DNA from 3 places in the Pseudophaeobacter sp. TrK17 genome. Region 3 is predicted to be linked to each of the others. Evidence: riboswitches for the same ligand, from Rfam matches in the RefSeq annotation. Region 3 holds a riboswitch; each other region holds the start of a gene.
The links. A riboswitch is a leader RNA that binds a small molecule or an ion and turns the genes downstream of it on or off. The one in region 3 is predicted to bind cobalamin.
Positions count from the first base shown of each region.

Region 1: linked by a shared signal. The riboswitch ahead of JZI28_RS16575 (hypothetical protein) and the one ahead of JZI28_RS21380 (energy-coupling factor ABC transporter permease) in region 3 are both predicted to bind cobalamin.
Region 2: linked by a shared signal. The riboswitch ahead of JZI28_RS04740 (TonB-dependent receptor plug domain-containing protein) and the one ahead of JZI28_RS21380 (energy-coupling factor ABC transporter permease) in region 3 are both predicted to bind cobalamin.

Region 1 is NZ_CP071700.1:3,499,602-3,505,513, forward strand. Features, by position in the region: gene JZI28_RS16560 (5'-nucleotidase C-terminal domain-containing protein) at 1-897, opposite strand, end outside; gene nudC (NAD(+) diphosphatase) at 1,225-2,211, shown strand; gene JZI28_RS16570 (SRPBCC family protein) at 2,279-2,746, shown strand; cobalamin riboswitch at 2,904-3,135, shown strand; gene JZI28_RS16575 (hypothetical protein) at 3,243-3,668, shown strand; gene JZI28_RS16580 (protein-tyrosine phosphatase family protein) at 3,712-4,257, opposite strand; gene JZI28_RS16585 (DNA polymerase III subunit gamma/tau) at 4,584-5,912, shown strand, end outside.
Region 2 is NZ_CP071700.1:1,012,702-1,018,613, forward strand. Features, by position in the region: gene JZI28_RS04725 (ABC transporter ATP-binding protein) at 1-449, opposite strand, end outside; gene JZI28_RS04730 (FecCD family ABC transporter permease) at 446-1,429, opposite strand; gene JZI28_RS04735 (ABC transporter substrate-binding protein) at 1,426-2,262, opposite strand; gene JZI28_RS04740 (TonB-dependent receptor plug domain-containing protein) at 2,266-4,149, opposite strand; cobalamin riboswitch at 4,308-4,518, opposite strand; gene JZI28_RS04745 (ImuA family protein) at 4,652-5,368, shown strand; gene JZI28_RS04750 (DNA polymerase Y family protein) at 5,355-5,912, shown strand, end outside.
Region 3 is NZ_CP071701.1:130,038-135,949, forward strand. Features, by position in the region: gene cbiE (precorrin-6y C5,15-methyltransferase (decarboxylating) subunit CbiE) at 1-641, shown strand, start outside; gene JZI28_RS21360 (cobalamin biosynthesis protein) at 638-1,015, shown strand; gene cobM (precorrin-4 C(11)-methyltransferase) at 1,012-1,806, shown strand; gene JZI28_RS21370 (cobyrinate a,c-diamide synthase) at 1,799-3,115, shown strand; gene cobA (uroporphyrinogen-III C-methyltransferase) at 3,112-3,864, shown strand; cobalamin riboswitch at 3,983-4,201, shown strand; gene JZI28_RS21380 (energy-coupling factor ABC transporter permease) at 4,263-4,940, shown strand; gene cobF (precorrin-6A synthase (deacetylating)) at 5,061-5,828, shown strand; gene JZI28_RS21390 (DMT family transporter) at 5,878-5,912, opposite strand, start outside.

The DNA of each region.
Region 1 (5,912 bases), on a different replicon from region 3:
CACCTGCCAGCCGTCAGGCCCATACCGCAGGTGCAGGTCGATCTGCCCCAGGTGGGAGCCATGTGCCCCGGGCATCACCACGGGTTTTGCAAAGGCATGTTCAGGGTCAGGCAAAACCAGGTGCGTATGGCCACCAATCACCGCATCAATGCCAGCCGTGGCCACAATCGGACGCAGGGCGTTTTCCATATTCGGAACAGAGAGCTCCCCGCCAACCCCGGTGTGCGCCAAGGCAACGACCAGATCACATCCCGCCGCCCGCAGCTCTGCGGCGCTGGCTGCGGCAGCCCGTACCATGTCTTGGACCTGAACCTCGCCTTCCAGCAAATCCGCATCCCAAATCATCGTCTGCGGAGGCAGCACCGACAGAATTCCGATCCGCAGACCTGGCGCCTCGGGCAGCGCAGCCAGATGCCGTTCGATAATCTTTGTTTTTACAAAGGGAAGCGCGCGACCGGGCGAAACCGCAGACATGTTGGAGCATACCACCGCACAGGGTGCATCTTTCAATACATCCTCAAGCACCGGCAGGCCAAAATTGAAATCATGGTTGCCCAGCCCCAAGGCATCATAGTTCAATGCCGCAAAGGCTGACATCAAAGGATGCACGGCAGCGCTGCAGGGGGCGGAGCTTTCTGGGTCGAGCTTCAGGGCGGTTTCCCCAATCGGCGAGCCCTGCAAAGCGTCCCCGTTGTCCAGCAAGAGGCTCGCACCCCCCTGAGCCTGGACCTCGTTGCGGGCGTCCGAAATGAGACTGGCCAGGCGCGACAGGCCAACGCCCGGGTCCTCGCGGTCCGCGTAGTAATCTCGGCTGAGAAGGTTACAGTGCAGATCCGTTGTCGCAAGAATGCGCAACACGCCGGAGGCTTCGGATTTGGAAGAGGCCAAATCTGTCATTGTGCTGATATCACAGCTGTCACTGCTTGGTCCAATCTCTTGCTTCACCAGCCCCCCTTCTGAGAACCGCCACCCATTTGAAACAGCGTTTCACAAATTTGCAAAGCCTTCAAACACATCATCTTTAAGAAAAATTAACCAAGTTGCAGGGGAGCTAGCCCCAGCGCAACCAAAGTCAAGACAACACTCCGACAGCCCCTGAGGCGCAATAAATCAGAGATACTCTGGTATTTCGTGCGCCAAGGCGTCATCACTTTGGAGAAATGCGCCAGATCGCGGGATAGGCCCCCGTGTCTCTGGCATCACAGTCAATGCGGGGAGCGGTGGATGAAACGAGCAGAACAGGTAACCTTTGGCGGTGGCGGCGGTTTGGATCGCAAAGCGCAGCTGCGAGAAGATCCCTCCGCACTGGAGACCGCCTGGGCCGCCCCGGAAACGCAGGTTCTGATGACTTGGCGCGGCAAGGTTCTCAGCCAGCGCTCTGACCCGGATCGCGGGCCAGATGGTCTGGCCTGGATTGCCTCCAGCCACCCCGTGGCCATGGAATACCGCAGCGCGGCGCTCTATCTTGGCGCCAGCCCTGACGGGGCAGAACGGTTTGCCTGCGACCTTGGCACTTGGCAGCCGGACGCCCTGGATGAAATGGCCCTGGCCAGTTTTGCCGATACCAGCGAACAACAGCACCCGGACCTGCCCGCAGGCTATGTCCTTGCCGAGCTGCGCCGCATCATGGCGCGCCTGTCTCCGCTGGAGGCAGAGCTGGCTGCCACGGCCAAGGCCCTGCTGTCCTGGCATCAGTCACACCAGTTCTGTGCCCGCTGCGGCGGTCAAAGCCTGGTCACGCAGGCCGGCTGGCAGCGCCAATGCCCCAGCTGCAAAGCGCTGCATTTCCCCCGCACCGACCCGGTTGTCATCATGCTGATCACCCATGGCGATGACGTCCTGATGGGGCGATCCCCTGGGTGGCCAGAGGGCATGTATTCGCTGCTGGCTGGCTTTGTGGAACCCGGAGAAACACTGGAGGCTGCCGTGCGGCGGGAAGTATTTGAAGAGACAGGCGTTTCTGTGGCTGAGGTTGGCTATCTCTCCAGTCAGCCCTGGCCCTTTCCCATGTCACTGATGTTTGGCTGCAGCGGTCGGGCCACCAGCCGCGACATCACCATCGACCCCAAGGAAATCGAAGATGCAATCTGGGTCAGTCGTCAGGATATGATGACTGTCTTTGCAGGAGAACACCCTGTCATCAAACCGGCGCGAAAAGGAGCAATTGCACATTTTCTTCTGGAAAACTGGCTTGCGGACACCTTGGATTAAGGAGATTATTCTATCACCAAATCCTACACTACTCTCTAAGGGCTGACGACAGGTCAGGCGGCATATCATGGAATTAACGAGTAAAGAGGACGTCGACACGCCTCTGGCTGAAGTCTTTGAAGCAATTTCCGATTTTGCCAGCTTTGAACGGTCGGCAATCCGGCGCGGCATCGAGGTACAGCGTCTGAGCGATGATCCGACCCCTCAGGTTGGCATGGCTTGGGATATCCAGACCGAGTTTCGCGGCAAACCGCGTAAATTGCACCTGAAGCTTTCCAGCTATGAGCCCACAACCTTGATTGGGTTTGATGGCGAGAGCCCCAGCCTGTCAGGCAAGGGCCAGATTGAGCTTCTGGCGCTCTCTCCGCGGCGGACCCGTCTTTCGGTGAAGGTCAATCTGCAGGCCAAAACCCTGTCCGGGCGTCTGTTGTTGCAATCGCTCAAACTGGCGCGCTCAAAGATCAACACCCGTTTCAAGCAACGTGTGGCAGAGTTTGCCAGCCTGACCGAAGACCGGGCAAACCGCAGCGCCTGATCCCGGTTGCAGCCTGCCAGACAGTGTCCCCTGACCAGCAGCAGGCCAGCCCCTGCGGATTTCTGCGTGCTGGACTGCTGCTTGCAGGTTTCTGTGTGCCGATATCAGCCGTCCTGTCCAAGCTCTCAATTCTTGATTGACGACTCATACCCGTCAACGATAGCGATTAAGAGATGGTTTCTGCGACGCATAACCTTGCGTCCAGAATGAAAAGGGAACGCGGTGCGGCCAGGCTTTTGCAGCCCTGCCAACTCCGCGACTGCCCCCGCAACTGTAAGCGGCGAGCGCTTCGGGTAAACCACTGGTACAGGGATGTAATCCCGGCCGGGAAGGACCGAAACCGTATCGACCCGCAAGTCAGGAGACCTGCCATCACCAATGTAACTCGAAACTGGACGGGGAGTCCGGGCGAGTGCATGAGGTGAATGTGGGCGACGCCCCGCCCGGTCTCATGCCTGCGCCACTGATTTCCCCGCCAGCGCGCGGAGGGCGCATCATGACAGCGATGGACCAGACAACGACCAAAGAAACACATCACTTTTCCCAAAGCATCTGTATGCACCTGGGCAAACCCTGCCCGGCCCTGAGCCGGATGCTCACGGCGCTTGCCGGGGCATTGGATAAGGCCCGCCCGGTGACATCCGCCGAATTTGAGCTCTGCGGAGACAGTCTGCTGGATGGCTGCGCCCGTCATTGCCCAGCCCGGTTCATTGCCAGCCATGACCGCATTCGGGTGTTTTGTGACGTCAGCGAAGCAGCTGATACAGCAACCCTGGATCTGTTTGCTGATACCCTGTTCCAACCAGACAGCCGGGCATTTTCCACCACCAAACTGCATCAGCCCCCCTGCGCCATGGGTGAGGCCCTGCCAAAACCCCTGCCTCAACAGACCACAGCGCAAACCGTCCACCCTGCCCTGTAGCCCCGGCATCGTCGAAGCCATTAAGGAGGGCGTCTCGCCCTTCTTATTTGTTTCTGGCTTTCCGTGTCCCGGCGCGTTTTGCAGCGGCCAGCGCCCAGGTCATCTGTTCCTCGGTCTCGACCGCACAGGCGCGCACAGCACGCAGTCGGCGCAGCGCCTTGTCGGGGTCTTCCCCAGCTTCGATCATCAAACGCAATACCACCATGCCGGAGCGCCCGCAGCCGCCCTTGCAATGCACCAGCACCCGGCCGCCGCCCCGCAACGCCTGCAGGGCCAGCGTGCTGACCTCGGGCCATTGCGCCAGCATCGCTTTGGTCGGGGCAGAAAAATCCGGCAAGGGCAGGTGGATCCAACGCGACCCCATGGCCTGAAAATCCTGCCCCAAAGGCGCGGCACCCGCGCCCACATGTTCGACTTCGGTTGTCATCGAGATCACCAGTCCTGGCTGCCAGTCATGCAGATGATCCATGTCTCCCCTGTAGTCGCCACCGCTGCCCGGCAGCGGACACAGCGCCAGAATGCCATCCGCGACACTCAGGGCATGCAGGGTCAGGGATCGTACGGATTGGTCAGCAAGGTGATCATTCATGCCGCGCCCCTTCCTGCTGTCCGGCCGCGCAGGCAGATGGTATCAGGCAGCGCCTACAAAATCCGGTGTTTTTGGACATTGGCATACTCATATCAAACAACCCAGGCAGCACGAGCCCACCCCCTGTTAAAAAGCTGGTTGAAAACAGGGGCCGCACAACTCAGCAAAACCGCCCCCCACAAGGGCCAGCACCCGGCACAAAATCAGGCACCGCCCCCAAACTCTGACCTGCCGAACCCCAGTTGGTCAACAGCGGTGGACGAAGCCCGCCAGCCCGCGTACCTTGCCCGGACGCGATCCCGCCTTCCGAATCCGGCAAGAGACCTATGAACGACAGCACAAGCGACAGCAGCCAGCCTCAGTATCAAGTCCTGGCGCGGAAATACCGCCCCGAGACATTTGCCGATCTCGTTGGCCAGGACGCCATGGTCAGGACGCTGAAAAATGCGTTTGAAACCAACCGCATCGCCCAGGCCTTTATCATGACCGGTATTCGCGGCACCGGGAAAACAACCACGGCACGGATCATCGCCAAGGGGATGAACTGCATCGGCCCCGATGGCACCGGTCAGCCCACCACCGAGCCTTGCGGGGTCTGCGAACATTGCACCGCCATCATGGAAGGCCGTCATGTTGATGTGATGGAGATGGATGCCGCCAGCCGCACTGGCGTCGGCGACATTCGTGAGATCATCGATTCGGTCCAGTATCGCGCCGCATCCGCTCGCTATAAGATCTACATCATTGATGAGGTGCATATGCTCTCCACCAGCGCCTTTAATGCGCTGTTGAAAACCCTGGAAGAGCCGCCCGCCCACGTCAAATTCATCTTTGCCACCACCGAGATCCGCAAGGTGCCGGTGACCGTGCTGTCGCGCTGCCAGCGCTATGATCTGCGCCGGATTGAACCGGAAGTGATGATCGCCCTGATGCGCAAGATCGCCACTGCTGAGAACGCCGAGATCAACGAGGATGCCCTGGCCCTGATCACCCGCGCCGCCGAAGGTTCGGTGCGCGATGCCACCTCGCTGCTGGATCAGGCCATTTCCCATGGCGCCGGCGAAACCACCGCCGATCAGGTGCGCGCCATGCTGGGTCTGGCCGATCGGGGGCGGGTGCTGGATCTGATGGACATGATCCTGCGCGGCGATGCCGCCGGTGCCCTGACAGAGCTGGGCGCGCAATATGCCGAAGGCGCTGATCCCCTGGCGGTCCTGCGCGATCTGGCCGAGATCACCCACTGGGTCTCAGTGGTGAAAATCACCCCTGACGCGGCAGAAGACCCCACCGTCAGCCCGGATGAACGCGCCCGTGGCCAGCACATGGCAGAGGCCCTGGCGATGCGGGTTCTGACCCGGATGTGGCAGATGCTGCTGAAAGCACTGGAAGAAGTCGCCGCTGCACCAAATGCGATGATGGCGGCTGAAATGGCGGTGATCCGCCTCACACATGTGGCCGACCTGCCCAGCCCGGAAGAGCTGATCCGCAAATTGCAGGACACGCCTCCGCCGCCCCCTAACGGTGGCCCCGGCGGTGGAATGGCGACGACTGGCTATGGCACAGGCGGCTCTGGCACAGGGCGTTCTGGCCCCATGCAGGGCATGGGTGCGCCTGCGGCGGGCGGCGGCGCTCCTGACGGAGCGCCCATGGCATCC
Region 2 (5,912 bases), on a different replicon from region 3:
TGGGCCAGGGCGCGGGCAATCAGGGCGCGCGCCTGTTCGCCACCGGACAACCGCGAGGCGGCGCGCTGGCGGAAGCACTCCAGCCCCATCCGACTGATCGCCTGATCGATTAGTGCCTGGTCGGCGGCGGGCAGTCGCAGCCCTTGGGGGAGATGTGGCAAGCGGCCAAGGGCGACCAGCTTTTCCACCGGGAGCGGCCAGGCAATCTCGCGCGATTGCGGCATCCAGGACACCGCCCTGGCACGCTCTGAGGTGCTCATCTCGGCGAGTGAGCTGTGCCCGGTTGCGGGGAGCAACCCAAGGGCGGCGCGCATCAGGCTGGTCTTGCCGGTGCCATTGGGGCCAAGCAGGCCCACAAACTCACCCGGTTTGATGTCGAAGGACACATCCTGAAGCACCGGGCGGTTGCGCAATGTCACAGACAGGTTCTGAACGGATAGCAAGCTCATGCCAGGCCCTTCCGGGTCTTGTAGATCAGATGCAGAAACAACGGCGCCCCCACCAAAGCGGTGACCACGCCGAGTTTCAGGTCGCGCGCGGGCAGAATTACCCGCACGGCGATATCCGCCAGCTGCAGCATGACCGCGCCGCCTAGGCCCGAGGCCCAGAGCAGCCGTGAGGGTTGCCCCCCCACAAAGGGGCGCAGGATATGCGGCACCACCAGACCGATAAAGCCGATGGCCCCGGCAACCGCTGTAGCGCCACCAATAATGCTGGCGGTGCCGATGACCAGCAAGAGCCGCAGCCGGTTCAGGTTCATCCCCAGGGTCTGCGCCGCGTCCTCCCCCAGCGTCAGCGCATCCAGGCCGCGCGCCAATGTCAGCAGGATCGCGATGCCAACACCCACGAAGGGCAGCACCAGCCAGACATGCACCATCGAGCGGTCGGCCAGGGAGCCCATCATCCAGAACACGATCTCATTTGCAGCAAAGGGATTGGGCGACAGGTTCAGCACCAGCGCCGTGAGCGCGCCTGCCAGGGCTGAAATCGCAATGCCAGCCAGGATCAGCGACAGCGACCCGCCCTGTGGTCCGGCCAGGGACATAACCAGGAAAACACCTGCGAGGGCACCCGCCAGGGCCGCCAGCGGCAGGCCCAGGGGCAGCGCTGCCGCCAGCCCGGTGTTGATCGCCAGCACCGCGCCCAGGGCCGCAGAGGAGGAGACACCGATCAGACCAGGTTCCGCCAGCGGATTGCGCAGATAGCCTTGCATTGCGGCTCCGGTCAGGCCAAGTCCGCCACCAATGACAACGGCCAGAATGGCGCGGGGCAGGCGGATTTCCTGCATCACCAAGGTCAAGGGGCCGTAGCTGTCGTCGAACAGCGCAGCCAGGCTTTCGCCCAGGCTCACATCGGCAGGCCCCAAGGAAAGTGACACCAGGAACAAGGCCACAACAGCAGTCAAAAGCGACAGTATCAATCGTGTCATTGCAGGGTTTCCTTTTCCAGCAAATGGCGGCGTTCCTGAGCCAGCTTTTCGATGGCACGCAGCACATGCGGCGTGCCGCAGACCCAATCCGCATCACGCATCTGTCCAGAGGCACTTTGGGCGATCAGTTGCCGCACCACGGGGTGGGCTAGGTTTTCTTCACTGCGCGAGGCACGCGGATAGGGGGAGGTCGTCACCAGAAGATCGGGTTGCGCCATGGCCAGCACTTCCAGGGGGAGCTTTCCAGAGCGCTCATAGCCAAGTTCGGCAGCAATATTGCTGAGCCCTGCGGACGCCAGGATTTGTCCGGCCAGGGTTTTGGGCCCAGAGGTGTAGCTGTTGGCAGCATAGAGCGCGGCACGCGGCTGCGGCCCGGGCCCGGGCAGCAGGTCTGTTAGCTGCCTGTCAAACTCCGACAGCAGGTCTGCGGCGGCCTTCTGTCGCTGCAAGACCTCGCCCATTTCGCGGATGCGATTGCGTACATCCTGTAGGGAGTTGGCGGGTTGGAAGACCTCAACGCGCACGCCAAGACGTTGTAGCATGTCGGTTGTTGCCCGTGTTGAATAGGCACCGGCGATGACCAGATCGGGCTTGATCAGGTAGATTTCTTCTGCCTGACCATGATTGACCGGATAGGCCATGGCTGTGTCCGCCATGGCCGAGGCACGCTTGTCGCGCGCGATATAGGAAACCGAGGCCAGCTGCCCGGGGGCCGCCAGCAGCATGGCCAGCTGATCCGTGCAGAGGTTCATTGAAACCACGCGCGCGGGCCCGGCAAAGGCGCCAGTGGCGGCCCAAAACAGGGCCAGTGCTATGCCAGGCAGTTTGCGCATGGATCAGAACGAGGCCTTTACGCCGATATAGGCGGCACGGCCCCGTTTGGCATAGCCCCAGACATCCGCGTAATCCTCGTCAAACAGGTTGGTGACACGGCCTGTCAATACCACGTTGTTTGTTAGCTCATACTGGGCCGATAGATCCACGGTGGTGTAGTCTGGTAGTTGGGCGGTGGCGTAGGAGCCAAAGAACTGGCTGTCCCAATTGCCGGCCACATGGCGGAGGTCAGCCGTTACGGAGCCACGGCCATTAAAGGCCTGCAGGGTGGCGCTCAGCAGCAGCTCATGTTCCGGGCGGCGCACTTCAACTGAGCCATCGGGATTGCTGGCGTCCAGATAGGTGTAGGTCAGACGCAAGTCGAGGGTGTCTGTGGCGTCGAGACTGGCGGCGAGCTCAACGCCCTTTCGGTCACTGTCACCTGCCTGGTTGCGGTAGGATCTGGTGGTGGGGTTTACCACATAGTTTTCGATCTCACCGGTCAGGGTCTCGTCAAAGTAGGTCACGTCAACCAGCCCGCGCCCCTGCAGGAATGGGACCTCGACACCGATGTCGAAACTGCGGTTTTCTTCCGGTTTCAGGTTCGGATTGCCGAGATAGGTGGTTGTGCCATACGTCACATTGGCAAAGAGTTCGAAATAGGAGGGGTTAACCACGCCTGTCCCCGCCGAGCCATGCAGGCGGATGCCACTGCCCGCAAAAGTATATGAGGCGCTGGCGGTCCAGCTGGTTGCATCCTCAAAGGCGCTGTTATTGTCGCGCCGCACGCCAAGTTGCAGATCCAGGCCATTGGCAAAGCTGCCACGGTACTCCAAGGCGAATGAGTTGGTGCGGCGCGCATAAAGCGGGTTGCTGCTGCTGGAATCCTCTTCCCATTCCAGCATCGCGTTCAGTTGGTGATTGGCCTGATCAACAGGCTGCCCATCCAGACCAAAGCTCAGCAGATATTTGGCTGCTTCTGTCGTGGTCTCGGTTGGGGTGCCACCATTGCTGGCGCTGTCAAAATCGGTGCGCTCCAAAGACAGGCGATGTTTCAAACGCCCCCCCAAGGTGTCTAACTCGGCATAGACCTGCGCCAGGCTCTCGTCCCGCTCGCTGAATTGGGTTGGATCGTCCACCACATAACCGGCCGCATCGGTTGCGATGGCGGAGGTGCTGTCGCTGTCGTAGTGTTCGTCCGAGCTGCGCAGGTTGAAGCCGAGTTTCAATCGTTCCGTGACTAGGTAGTCGCCTTTCAGCTGAAGCGTCGTGCGACGAATGCCATCTTCTTCGCCGCCATCGCCGGAGGTGTCGTAGCCATCGTCTTGGTCATGGGCCAGGCTGAAAGAGATGCCACCACGCTCAGAGCGTGTGGATACCCGTGCAGAGGCGCGGTAGCCGTCAGATCCAACCTCGGCGCTGCCACCGTATTCGGTGCCGATGCCGCCGGTCTTGGTAATGATGTTGATCACCCCAGCCGAGGCGTTGGAGCCATAAAACACTGATTGTGGACCCCGCAGGACCTCAATGCGTTCGATATTGGCGGTGTCCAGACCGGACAGGATGTATTCGCTATCGCCGCCAGAGGCTTCAACACCATCAATCAGGATCAGGGTGTGGTTGGCTTCGCCGCCGCGAATGCGGATTTGAGTGAAACTGTCACCGGAGCCATTGACCATCAGGCCGGGCACTGCCCGCAGGGCGTCCTGGACGGTAGTGATGCCGCGTTCCTGGATCTCTTCGCTGGTGAGAACCGAGGCCGAGCGGCCGTATCTTTGTGCCTCAATAGGCGTGAAGCCACCAGAAATGATGATTTCGCCCAGGTCGATGACCTCAGAGTCTTGGGCCAATGCAATAGCGGGGGTCGCGACCAGAGCCGCAGCCAAGGACAGGCGTGCCTTGCGCATAGTTCAATTCCTCCCGGCCTGGTGTCAAAGCACAGGCCAAGCAGCTGCCCATAGCGGACAGCTCGTTCAAAATGAGAGCCTTTGAGAGGACGTGCCTCCGCAGACGGTGAAAACGCCACCACTACGGAAAACCGTTATCTACAGCGCGCCCCGCACCGGGATAGGGTGATCATTCTGGCAGGTCTCCTGACTTGCGGGTCGAGGCTTTGCTGCGCCTTCCCGCCCTATTGGGGCAGTGGCATTTTGCAGCATTGCTCTCCGCTCACAGTTGCGGGGGCAGTCACGGATTAGGCGCCTATTGGCTACACCTCACCGTGTTCCCTATTATCCGGGTGATCTCCCAGCCGGACCAGAATGCTCACGACTTAGTCCGGCATTGTCCGCTCTGTCAAGAAGCGAGTTCAAAGCGGATCGCTTGAGAACAGTCGCATGGTGAGGTTTTGGCGCGCGGCACTGCAGGTGGCGGACTGGGCGACTTTGTTGCACCAGAGCAGGGTTATTGATGTGCCCATTTGTTCCCTTTATGTTCGCATTCATGCGAGTCGAGTTTCACAATGTTTTTCCCCTGCGCCGTGCCCGCGTCCATGAGGTCTGCGGGGCCGGAGCCATGGGGTTTGCGGTGCTGGCCGCACGGGGGCCTGTGCTTTGGATCCGGCAAGCGTGGCTGTCCGAGACCCTGACGCCACAGGGGATGCTGCCGCTCTTTGATCCGGCGCAGATGTTGCTGGCCCGCCCCAAGGATCAGCTGGACGCGCTTGCGGTGGCCGAAGAGGGTCTCAAAGACGGGGCGCTGCCCCATGTGGTGCTCGAAATAACCCGTCCGCTGGATCTGCGCGAGGGGCGGCGGTTGCAATTGGCGGCCAAGGCGGGGGGTACGACGGGGCTGTGCATTATCCCGGAAGGCATGGGGTCGAATGCTGCGGAAACCCGCTGGCACGCCCGTCCGGTTTTTGATTTTGAACAAGAAGACTCGACTCTGAAGCGCTGGGAAATTACCAAGAACAAATCAGGAACATTGGGAGCCTGGCATGTGCGATGGGATCAGCAAACGAGTCGTCTCGATGTGGTTTCCCCGGTTGGCGAGCGACCGGGTTCTGCGGGCGCGCCCGGTGGACGGGGCTTTTGCGCTGACGCTGAAGGCCAAGAATACCGAACGGATTTATTGCCTCAATCGGGCGGCGGAACAGGCCGGCCTGGGCCGCGGGATGAGCTTTGCTGATGCGCGCGCCTTTTGCCCCGATCTGATCAGCCAGCCGGCCCGTCCTGATCTCGACAGGGCTTTCCTTGCCAGCCTGCGCCGCTGGGCGACGCGCTATTGCCCCTGGGTGGGCTATGAGGGGGTGGATGGTCTGGTGCTTGATGTCAGCGGCGCGACCCATCTTTGGGGCGGTGAGCCTATGATGCTGGCTGATATGCGGGCGCGGGCCAGCCGTGCGGGATTGGAGCTGCGCCTTGGGCTGGGGGAGAGCCGTGGCGCGGCCTGGGCGCGGGCACATTACGGCGCGGCACAGAGCACGCTCACCGATTTGCCCGTTGCTGCGTTGCGGATTGACGATCAGATGGTCACGGCGCTGCAACGTCTTGGTCTGCGTTGTATCGGCGATCTCACTGTGGCGGCCCGCGCTCCGCTGGCCCGTCGGTTTGGCCCCGACCTGATGCTGCGGCTGGATCAGGCGATGGGGCATGTCTCTGAGCCGATCATGCCCGAAAGCGTGGCGCCGCAGTTTGCCACACGGATGAGCCTGCCTGACCCGATTGGCCTG
Region 3 (5,912 bases):
AGCATGCCCTTGCTCAGGACTGGGATCTACCGCAAGGGGGGGCTCCGGTCCTTATGGCCATCGAGGCCATGCGGCCCGGGCTGCCGCAGGCTGCGGGGCTGGCGGATTCGCATTTCGTGAGCGATGGCCAGATCACCAAACGCCCCATCCGCGCCCTGACCCTGTCGGCGCTGGCACCCCGCAGAGGCGAGCTGCTGTGGGATATCGGCGGCGGCTCTGGCTCTGTCTCGGTTGAATGGTGTCTGGCAGCCCCCGGCGCCCGGGCCATCAGTTTTGAACCCCGCAGGGAGCGACTGGAAAATATCCGCGCCAATGCCGCGCGTTTTGGCCTGAGCCACCGTATGGCGGCAATGCAGGGTAAGGCCCCCGAGGTGCTGACGGGACATGCGCTGCCCGACTGCGTCTTTATCGGCGGCGGCGGTTCGCAAACCCTGCTCGATCAGCTTTGGCAGATCCTGCCGCCGGGCACCCGTCTGGTGGCCAATGGCGTCACCCTGGAGACCGAAACCCTGCTGATGCAGGCCCATGCACAATGGGGCGGCCATCTGCTGAAGGCAGAAATCGCCGAGGCCGGACCGTTGGGGTCGATGCGCGACTGGCAACGCGCCCGCCCGGTGATCCAGTGGAGTGTCACACGATGAAGGTGGCAGGGATAGGATTTCGCGCCAATGCGACGCTGGCAGATCTGCGCAGCGTGCTGGCGCTGACAGGGGCGCGCCCCGATGCCCTGGCCAGCCTGGCGGCAAAGGCGGCGCAACCGGCGCTGATTGATCTTGCAGCAGAGCTCGCGCTGCCGCTGATTGCCCTGCGCGAAGAGGACATCACCGGCGAACCCACCCTGACCTGTTCGCCCCGCATACAATCCCGATTTGGCACCGGCTCCGTTGCCGAGGCCTGCGCCCTGGTGGCAGCCCGCCAAGGCCCAGGCCCGGCCCGGTCCCGCCTGATCACCCCTAGACTTATCACCGCGGATGGGATGGCCACCGCGGCCCTTGCAGAAAGACTTGAGCCATGACCGTTCATTTCATTGGTGCCGGCCCCGGCGCCGCCGATCTTATCACTCTGCGCGGGCGCGACCTGATCGCCGCCTGCCCGGTCTGTCTCTATGCCGGCTCGCTGGTCCCCGAGGCGCTGTTGCAGCACTGCCCCAAGGACGCCAAGGTGATCAATACCGCAGCCCTGTCACTGGATGAGATCATCGCCCATATCAAAGAGGCCCACGCGGCGGGTCATGATATCGCCCGTCTGCATTCCGGCGATCTGTCGGTCTGGTCCGCCCTGGGCGAGCAACTGCGCCGCTTGCGCGCACTGGGCATTCCCTATGACATCACCCCCGGCGTGCCCGCCTTTGCGGCGGCGGCGGCGGCGCTGGGATCAGAGCTGACCCTGCCCGGTGTGGCGCAATCGCTGGTGCTGACTCGAACCTCTGGCAAGGCCTCGGCGATGCCCGAAGGCGAAACCCTGGAGAACTTTGCCCGCACCGGGGCAACCCTGGCCATTCACCTCTCGGTGCATGTGCTGGAGGATGTGATTGCCCGACTGACGCCCAGCTATGGCGCCGAGTGCCCGGTGGCCGTGGTCTGGCGCGCCACCTGGCCGGATCAAAAGGTGGTCAAGGCAACGCTTGGCACCCTAGAAGAAGCGACGGACGGGATGCGTGGGCGTACTGCGCTGATTCTGGTCGGACCAGCGCTTGGCAATGAAGATTTTGACGAAAGCTGCCTTTACGCGCAAGATTACGACCGCCGCTACCGGCCACAAAGCGCCGATAGCCAATGGGCCAACTGGAGCGAAGGTGATGACTGATTTCCCCAAAGGCCTGATGATCTCCGCGCCGGCCTCTGGCACCGGCAAGACCACGGTGATGCTGGGCCTGCTGCGCGCCCTGGCCGAAGATGGCCTGGCGGTACAGCCCTATAAGAGCGGCCCCGACTATATCGACCCGGCCTTTCACTTTGCTGCAGCCAAGCGCCCCAGTTTTAACCTGGATACCTGGGCAATGGACGCGAGGCTGCTGGATGCGGTTGCCGGTCAGGCGACAGGGGCTGAGATCTGCATTGGCGAAGGCTCAATGGGGCTGTTTGACGGGGTTGCCACCCGCGGGCAGAGCGGCTTTGGATCCTCGGCGGAAACCGCCAAACGCATGGGCTGGCCGGTGGTGCTGGTGATTGACGTGGGCGGTCAGGCGCAGTCGGCTGCCGCCACCGCTTTGGGGTTCAAATCCTATGACCCCGAGGTGCCCTTTGCCGGGGTGATCCTGAACCGAGTCGCCAGCCCCCGCCACGAACGCCTGACCCGGTTGGGGATGGAACGCGCCGGGGTCAAGGTCCTGGGCTCCCTGCCCCGTCGTGGTGATCTGGCCCTGCCCGAGCGCCATCTGGGCCTTATTCAGGCGGTGGAACACCCCGATCTTGAAGCCGCCATTGCAGGCTATGCCACATTCCTGCGTGACCATGTGGACCTGGACGCCATCAAAGCGGCCGCCATGGGCGCCGCCGCACCCGCACCTAGCACGCTGCCAAAGCCTCCGGCGCAGCGCATCGCCCTAGCCCGGGATGCGGCGTTTTCTTTTACTTACCCCCACCTTCTGACCGGCTGGCGTGCCGCTGGCGCAGAAATCCTGCCGTTTTCCCCCCTCGCGGATGAGGCCCCGGCCCCGGACGCCGATCTGGTCTGGCTGCCCGGCGGCTACCCGGAGCTGCACGGTGGCACCCTAGCCGCTGCCGAGACATTCCGCGCGGGCCTGCGCAAACACGCCGAGACCAAGCCGGTACATGGGGAATGTGGGGGCTATATGGCGCTCGGCGCTGCGCTGATCGACAAAGAGGGCAACCGCCACCAGATGGCCGGGCTGCTGGGGCTGGTCACGTCTTATGAGAAACGCAAATTCCATTTGGGCTATCGCCGCGCCGAGCTACAGGCGCCGATGCCGGGTTTTGCAACAGGCGCGGCCCTGCGCGGCCATGAGTTCCACTATTCCACCATTTTGGATGAACCCGACGCGCCGCTGGCCCATGTGATGGACGCCGACGGCAATCCGGTTCCCGAAACCGGATCCATCAAGGGCCATGTCACCGGGACCTTTTTCCATCTGATCACCGGAGAAGGCGCATGAGCGGCTTTGTCAGTTTTGTGTCCTCCGGCCCCGGCGACCCGGAGCTGCTGACCGTCAAGGCGGTCAAGAGACTGGAAACCGCTGATGCGGTGCTGTTTGACGATCTTTCCGCCGGGCCAATCCTGACCCATGCCAACCCAGAGGCCGATCTGGTGGGCGTGGGCAAACGCGCCGGACGGCCCTCGCCCAAGCAGGACCACGTCAGCCAGCTGCTGGTGGACTATGCCAAAAGCGGCCTCAAAGTGGTGCGGCTGAAATCCGGCGACAGCGGCGTCTTTGGTCGGCTGGAAGAAGAGATCGCGGCTCTGCGCGGCGCAAATATTCCGTTTGAGATCGTCCCCGGAGTCACCGCAGCCTCCGCCGCAGCGGCAGCGGCCAATATCCCACTGACCCGGCGGCTGACTGCGCGCCGCATGCAGTTCATCACCGGCCATGACGTCACTGGTGGGCTGCCGGATAGCCTTAACATGGCCGCCCTGGCCGACCCGGATGCCACCACGGTTGTCTATATGGGCAAACGCACCTTTGCCGCCCTGGCGGAAAAGCTGATTGAGGCCGGCCTGCCGCCTGAAACCCATGCCCTGGTGGCCCTGGGTGTGTCGACGCCCCAGCAAGAGCTCAGCTGCCACACCGTTGGCGAATTACCGCAGGTATTGCGACAGATGCAGACAACGGCGCCGGTGCTGATCCTTTATGGCCCGCTGGCGGATAGTGACCTGCCAGAGGTCACATCAGCTGAAACGCCCTAAGCCCGCCGAATCTCTGCACCGGGCTGCGCGCTGCAAATCAGGGTAAAGGCTGCAATTATGCCGCTTTTGGACCGTGACTGCCGCTGCTGCCCGATTGACAGAACGAGCTGAAACGTGAGACCTATAATCTATTGATGGTTCCAAAGACGCCCAAGGCTTCTGGATGAAAAGGGAATTCGGTGTGGTGTAGCCAAAAGGCGCCAAATCCGAAACTGCCCCCGCAACTGTGAGCGGTGAGCCACCGGGAAAAGCCACTGATCTGATTATCAGATTGGGAAGGCCCCGGCCCGGCCCAGACCCGCGAGTCAGGAGACCTGCCATCTCGTGCTGGCCAGTAGTGGCTGGCTTAACTGCGAACCGTACACATGTCGCCGGGGAGGCGACAGGGAGACAGAATTATGCATATCGAACCCGGCGTCGTCGACGCTGCAAAAATGACCCTCGCCTATGGCACAGCTGCCGGTGCAGTGGCCTATGCCGCCAAAGAAACCTTCAGCGATCTGCGCAGCAGTGGCATTGCATCCTACGCGGGCCGGTCGGCGATTGCCGCGCTGGGTGTCTTCCTGTTCTTTGAAGTGCTGCCCCATTTCCCGGTTGGCGTCTCTGAGGTGCACTTCATCCTTGGCTCGACCCTGTTCCTGATCCTGGGTGCGGCGCCTGCTGCCTTTGGTCTGGCCCTTGGCCTGCTGGTGCAAGGCGCGTTCTTTGCGCCCACCGATCTGCCGATGTATTTTGTCAACCTGACCACCCTGCTGGTGCCGCTGTTTGCACTGCACGCGTTGGCAAGCCGCATCATCCCGGCCGGAACCGCCTATGTGGATCTCAAATACAGCCAGGCCCTGGCCCTGTCTGTTGCCTATCAGGCTGGTGTTGTTGCCTGGGTTGCCTTCTGGGTCTTCTACGGCCAGGGCTTTGGTGCCGAAACCATGGCCTCGGTCCTGACCTTTGGTGGGGCCTATATGCTGGTGGTTCTGGTTGAGCCTCTGGCCGATCTGGCCATTCTCGCCACTGCCAAGGCCCTGCGCGGTCTCGAAGGCAGCGGCCTGGTAACGCCGCGCCTGTACAAAGCGGCCTGATCGGGCCTCGCGCCTGAGCAAGAGATCAGCAAACATCGACACGGCCCCCATCGGGCCGTGTTTCTTTTTGACAGGCCCGTTTTGGTGTCTTCGACAGGGCCTCTTCACATGAGCAGAAGTATGATCGAACTCTCCCTGATTGGCATCGGCACCGGCAACCCAACGCATCTGACCCTGCAGGCCGCCGAAGCCATCCGCGCCTGTGATCTGATCCTGATCCCCAACAAGGGCAAAGGCAAAGATGATCTGGCTGCCCTGCGCCAGGAGATCTGCGCCCAGGTCATTGCCGATGCCGCCTCTGGCCCTCGTATCGTCGAGTTCGACCTGCCTGTCCGCGATCCGGCAATCGCCGATTACACCGCGCGGGTTGACCATTGGCATGATGCCATCGCCCGCGTCTGGATTGAGACCATTCACGCCCAACTGCCTGCAACTGCGGCTGCGGCAAAGGTTGGCTTTCTGGTCTGGGGCGACCCTTCGCTTTATGATAGCACCATGCGCATTGCCGAGCGGCTCAAGGCCACGCAGGAGGTGAGCCTTACGGTTATTCCGGGGGTGACCTCCATTCAGGCCCTGACCGCTGCCCATGCAATTCCACTCAACGAGATTGGCGCGCCTTTTACCGTCACCACCGGGCGCCAGCTACGGGAAAACGGCTGGCCTGAGAGTGCTGATACCCTGGTGATCATGCTGGATGGGGAATGCTCGTTTCAGGCGGTCGACCCTACTGGGGTGAGTATCTGGTGGTCGGCCTATGCCGGCATGGAAAACCAGATCAGCCTGTCTGGTCCCTTGGCTGAGACCGCCGAGCAGATCATTCAAACCCGCGCCCAGGCCCGCGCCGATCACGGCTGGATCATGGACATCTATCTGCTGCGCAAATCCTGACACGCGCACTGTTCGGCCTGATGTTCCCCGGTTTGCTGCTCCCAAAAGGCTAGACCTGGGGCATGCGACGCCCCGCCAGCCAGA